2 regions of the Psychrobacillus sp. PGGUH221 genome follow, and region 1 is predicted to be linked to the other one. Evidence: riboswitches for the same ligand, from Rfam matches in the RefSeq annotation. Region 1 holds a riboswitch; the other holds the start of a gene.
What was found. A riboswitch is a leader RNA that binds a small molecule or an ion and turns the genes downstream of it on or off. The one in region 1 is predicted to bind S-adenosylmethionine.
Positions count from the first base shown of each region.

Region 2: linked by a shared signal. The riboswitch ahead of PGC35_RS10210 (acyl-CoA dehydrogenase family protein) and the one ahead of PGC35_RS05435 (O-acetylhomoserine aminocarboxypropyltransferase/cysteine synthase family protein) in region 1 are both predicted to bind S-adenosylmethionine.

Region 1 is NZ_JAQMHQ010000002.1:289,659-292,853, forward strand. It holds gene PGC35_RS05430 (homoserine dehydrogenase) at 1-550, opposite strand, end outside; gene PGC35_RS05435 (O-acetylhomoserine aminocarboxypropyltransferase/cysteine synthase family protein) at 679-1,971, opposite strand; SAM riboswitch class I at 2,139-2,251, opposite strand; gene PGC35_RS05440 (glycerol-3-phosphate acyltransferase) at 2,389-3,030, shown strand; gene PGC35_RS05445 (YdcF family protein) at 3,049-3,195, shown strand, end outside.
Region 2 is NZ_JAQMHQ010000005.1:202,033-205,227, forward strand. It holds gene PGC35_RS10205 (catalase) at 1-1,670, opposite strand, end outside; SAM riboswitch class I at 1,852-1,953, shown strand; gene PGC35_RS10210 (acyl-CoA dehydrogenase family protein) at 2,060-3,195, shown strand, end outside.

The DNA.
Region 1 (3,195 bases):
CTTGCGCTTCTTGTAGAGCATCATCGAACTGACATTCATTTAAACGCATTTGTGTCAAAATATAGTTAGATGTTCCATTTAAAATACCTTGAATTTTCTTTACTGAGTTCACTTGTAGTAAATTTTTAAGTGTTTTAATTACTGGAACGCCACCAGCTGTTGTAGCTTCATATCCGATAAATACGCCTCGTGACTTAGCACGTTCATGAAGTTGAATACTATATTTAGAGAACATCACTTTATTCGCCGTTATCACATGACATCCCTTATCAATCGCTCTACATAAATAGCTATAAGCTGGTTCCTCGTTCACAATCGCTTCAAACACTACTTGAAGACCTGGAATATTAATAATATCCTCGAAATCGTCTGTTACTAGAATACCAGGCGTTTCAGGTCTTTCTTTTGCCAAATTATTAATTAAAATCGCACTAATTTCAATATCTAAGCCTAATGATTTTTTTAATTCTTCTCTTTTTTCATTCACAATGTGATAAATTCCTTGGCCGACTGTTCCGAAACCTAGAATTGCTGCTTTTATTTTTGCCATACTTTCTCCTCCAAATGAATTTGCACAATTGAGCTTCCACATTCATATTTAATAAAATCTCTTTCGTAAAATTACGATTGACTATTTTACATATTGTAGACTATTTTAGCCCAATTAACAACAAAATTCTATCTAGAGAGGACATTTGTTTTTCCTACAAGTACTTTATCAAGTGCATTTTGTAAATCCTCTACTGCCTCTAGACCAACAGACAAGCGGATTAAGTCCTCGGTAACACCTGATTTCACTAAGTCTTCAGGAGTTAATTGTTGATGAGTCGTAGAAGCAGGATGAATAATTAATGATTTCGCATCTCCTACGTTTGCTACATGCGACCAAATTTCAATATTATCTATAATATGTCTACCCGCTTCTTTTCCACCCTTTACGCCAAAAGTTAAGATAGAGCCGAAGCCATTGTGTAAATATTTATGTGCAAGTTCATGGGAAGGATGATTTTCCAGGCCTAAATAATTTACCCATTCTACCCCTTCATGGTTTGATAAATAATCTGCAATTTTTAGTGCATTTTCGTTGTGCTTTGGCACACGAAGATGAAGGGTTTCTAAACCTTGTAAAAAAGAAAATGCTGCTTCAGGGCTTAACGAAGGCCCAAAATCTCGAAGCAATTGAACACGTAGTTTTATGGCAAACGCTACGTTCGGAACATCAATACCGTATCGTAGTCCGTGATAGGTTACATCTGGTTCAGTAAAACCAGGGAATTTCTCGGAATTCCAGTCAAAGTTACCACCATCTACAACTACTCCCCCAATTGTTGTTCCATGACCGCCAATCCATTTAGTAGCTGAATGGATAACTATGTGAGCACCGTGTTTAATCGGGTTAGCACCATAAGGGCTTGCAAATGTATTATCTACCAACAATGGAACACCGACTTCATTTGCAATTGCTGAAACTTTCTCCACGTCTAGCACATTCAAGCTCGGATTTCCAATAATTTCAGCAAAGATCCCTTTTGTTTTATCCGTTACTGCTGCTCGAAAATTCTCTGGATCAGTAGAATCTACAAATTTTACGTGAATTCCATAACGAGGCAATGTATGGGCGAATAAATTAAATGTACCACCATATAAGTTTTCCGCTGCAATGATTTCATCGCCTGCTCCCGCAATATTCAAAATGGAAAATGCAATTGCCGCCATACCAGAAGAAAGTGCAACAGCAGCCGTTCCTCCTTCAAGTAGAGCAACGCGTTGTTCAAAAACATCTACAGTAGGATTAGTTATACGTGAATAAATATTGCCAGACTCTTTTAATGCAAATAAATCTTGGGCATGGTTTGTATCACGAAATACAAAAGAAGTTGTTTTGTGAATTGGCACTGCTCGTGAACCTGTAACTGGATCTGGTTGCTGACCACCGTGTAAAAGAAGTGTTTCTGGTTGGAAATTTGTCATTTTGAATTCCTCCTAAATAATAGTTTTAGATGGACGCATATGGAGGCGGGAGAGGATTTTGAGAAATACGAAAGCACTTATGTTTAGCCGGAAAACGTATCGTAAATCGACTAAACAACAAAAACCCCTCTTCTTTAAGAAGAGGGGTGCGGTTTCGCATATTCCTCCTCTTATCTTCCAAATTCGCGTGAATTTGTAGGATTTAGCACCTTTCCAAGTTTAAAACTTGTTGGTTGCCGGGCATCGTAGGGCCTAGTCCCTCCGCCACTCTTGATAAGAGTATTAGATTAGTATTCCATCTTGTTACACAGTATAAGACTCTATTAATCTGTACGTCAAGTACTTTTTATAAAAATTCTGAAACTTCTTTTAGGCTTGTACGTTTAATGTATGGGGGTTACTTTTGGAGGTGTTGTAATGGTAATATGGATTATTTGTATTTTAGTAGTTAGTTATTTAATTGGTTCCATTCATGGTTCAAAGATTGCTCAGTTTTTTAGTGGAATCAATATTAAAGCAGAAGGTCTTAAAAACTCAGGTGCTTCTAATGCAGCTATTGTGCTTGGAATGAAATACGGAATACTTGTAGCTTTCATCGATATAATAAAAGGTGTATTGGTTATTATTGGCACACGATTTTTTATGCAGCAATACGGTACCTTTTCAGCATTGGAACAGGATGCACTTCTTTACTTAGCGGGGGCTGCTGTCATTTTAGGTCACAACTTTCCCATTTTCACCGGATTTAAGGGAGGAAAAGGGACAGCTTCTGTAATCGGCATACTTTTTGCAATTTATTGGCCTTTAGGATTGATCGGACTTTTATTATTAATTGGCACAACTTTTTTAACGGACTATTTATTAATTGGAGTATTTGTTTTTTATTTTGTTTTTTTAGGCGAGGCTATATGGTTTTCAGAAGGATATATACCAATTGCAATTGCAAGCTTTTTATTCGTGATGGCACTCATATTGCATATCGAAAACTTTCGTCGTTTAGCTCGTAAGGAAGAGATGAGAATTTCTACTTTTATAAAAAGAAAAAAACCTTCTTTATAAAGAAATGAGTGAATTGGAATGTCTAAAAAAATGAGGTGGATTGTGCTTATCCCTTTATTTGTTCTCGCTTCCAGCGGAGTTGGATTGTGGATGCTTACTAGCAAATGGATGGATGAAGGATTAAACCCTAAAGCTGATGGTTCCAACGATTACGCCATTGTCCTC
Region 2 (3,195 bases), on a different contig from region 1:
CTATCTAAAATAGCTGCAAGATTTGCGTCAAATCCATCTCCTACTAACACTGCGATTTTACGTGTGTCGGGTTTCATCATTGTATTCAGCTGACTTAATGCTGGAGATGATTTGCTGTTCTTTGTAAGATCGCTCCCTTGCACGACTAAGCCTAGGTTTTCTCCTACTTTCGTAGCCAATTCCAAGTCAACGTTTGCCAACATCTCTAATACTTGTTGACGTACTGATATTTCTAGACATTTTCCGAGCTCAAAGCTAAATGCATTTATTATATGAATTCTTTCGGGACTACTCATACTATTCCAAAACAGAGTAGCTTGAGAAAAATGATCTTTAAAGCTTTCACTTCGGGCACGTACCTTGCGTGCATCAATTTTCTCCTGATAGTGTGCATATCCACCATCCGCTTCACTTACAGGAGCTGGAGTATTTCCTGCTAACGAGTTTTTATGATAGCTCACTCTTCCTACATTAATTGTTTGTCTACCATATCCATCTCGTTGGTTATTATGGAATGGGCAGACTGGACGGTTAATCGGTAGCTCATGAAAGTTAGGGCCACCAAGTCTTATCAATTGTGTATCCGTATAGGAGAACAACCGTCCCTGTAGAAGTGGATCGTTTGTAAAGTCGATCCCAGGAACTACATTACCAGGATGGAAGGCAACTTGCTCCGTCTCTGCAAATACATTATCTACATTGCGATTCAACGTCATCTTACCAATAATTTTTACAGGTACTTCTTCCTCTGGCCATATCTTTGTCGGATCTAGAATATCAAAATCAAAATTAAATTCGTCATCCTCCGTAATTAACTGTACGCCAAATTCGTACTCTGGATAGTTTCCATTTTCAATTGACTCATATAAATCACGACGATGGAAGTCAGGATCTTTCCCATTTATCTTTTGTGCTTCGTCCCATACGACTGAATGAACACCTAGTACTGGCTTCCAGTGGAATTTTACAAAATGGGACTTTCCTTCTTCATTTACAAATCGGAATGTATTTACGCCAAACCCTTCCATCATTCGGAAACTGCGAGGAATGGCTCTATCCGACATCGCCCACATAATCATATGAGCTGACTCTTGATTGTTTGCGATGAAGTCCCAAAAAGTATCATGCGCAGTTGCAGCTTGTGGAATCTCGTTATGCGGTTCTGGTTTTAACGCATGTATTAAATCAGGAAACTTAATGGCATCTTGGATAAAAAATACAGGAATATTGTTTCCTACTAAATCGTAATTTCCCTCTTCTGTATAAAACTTAGTAGCAAAACCACGTGCATCACGAGCAAGCTCACCCGATCCACGAGATCCTGCTACGGTCGAAAACCTTACAAAAACCGGTGTTTTCTCACCAGGTGTTTGCAAGAATTTCGCTTTTGTATAAGGTTGTAAGGATTCATATAATTCAAATACTCCATGTGCAGCATAGCCACGAGCATGAACAATTCGCTCTGGAATCCGTTCATGATCAAAATGGGTCATTTTTTCACGAAAATGAAAATCCTCTAAGAGAGTAGGACCACGTTCGCCTGCTTTTAAAGAAAATTCATCCTCTGAAACTTTTAATCCATGGTTCGTAGTAAGAGACTTATCTTTATCATCTACACGAAACTGTTCTAATTGTTCATTTTTACTGTTCTCATTTACTTTTTTATCCAAGCTTATTCCTCCTCTATTAAATTCATCACATACATACAGTTCCCCATAAAATGATGAAGAAACATCTTTTGTTTAATTTGAATAAAATATTCACAAAATATATTAATTCCTATCTGTTTTGTATAATTTAGCATTGACTTCACTCAATTAACGTAGTAAACTCATTTCAACAACTCCATATTACTTATCAAGAGAAGCAGAGGGACTGGCCCTATGATGCTTCAGCAACCGCTAATTATGGCATGGTGCTACATCCAGCAAGAAACGTCTTGAGAGATAAGTGTACATAATATACATGAAACTCTTTTCGTTTTGAAAAGAGATTTTTTTTCATTTAATTCATACTTTAACAATAAGAATAGTACGTTACTTATTAAAGGAGACGAACACTGTTGAGTAATATATTTATCAAAACTGAAAAACAAAAAAAATGGCTTGATCTATTGCATCAATTTGAGGAGAAATTTAAAAGTAAGTCCGCAGAAATTGATGAACTTTCCATTTTCCCTTTAGAAAATGTAAAGGACTTAGTGGGGATTGGTTATGCAAGCCTTACATTACCTTTAGAGTTAGGAGGAGAAGGATTCTCTGTTTATGACATGGTTCTTTTGCAAGAAACACTTGCAAGCTATGATGCTAACACTGCCTTGTCTATGGGTTGGAGTTTAGGTGTTGTCGGTGAGTTGTACGAGAAAAGTCTTTGGAAAAAAGATAAATTAGACTTTTTCGCAAATGAGGTTATTAACGGTGCACTAATAAATCGTTCTGCAAGTGAGGCGCAAACAGGCAGCCCCACCCGCGGAGGACGCCCAGGTACAACAGCTGTAAAAAATGGAGACACGTGGGTAATAAATGGTCGGAAAATTTTCACAACGGCTTCTCCAGTTCTTTCCTATTTTTTAACCTCTGCTTGGATAGAAGAAAAAGAAAAAGTAGGTTTCTTCCTAATCAATAGAAGTCTAGACGGTGTATCCATCGAAGAAACATGGGATGTCGTATCGATGCGTGGAACAAGTAGCAACGATTTACTATTAGATAATGTAGTTGTCCATGAATCAGATCTAGTTGAACTGCCAGAGTTTGCGAGCGGAGGGAAAATAAATGGCTGGTTACTCCATATTCCAGCTACCTACCTAGGAGTTGCACAAGCAGCTCGCGATTACGCAGTTAACTTTGCTAACACACATTCTCCAAATAGTTTGAATGGTCCTATTGCGCAGTTACCAAATGTTCAACAGCTCATTGGCGAGATAGATTTAGAGCTTACGAAAGCACGATTTGTCATTTATGGAGCAGCTTCTTCCTATGACAACGAAGCTACAAGACATTTACTGACAAATGAAGTAAGTGTTGCAAAGCATATTGTGACAAACTCTGCTATAACAATCGTTGATAAAGCGATGCGGTTAGTTGGAGCGAAAAGTCTGCAAAGAACCAATCCATTACAACGCTACTATCGTGATGTTCGAGCCGGACTACATAACCCTCCGATGGATGATATGACGATTAAAAAACTAGCACTAAC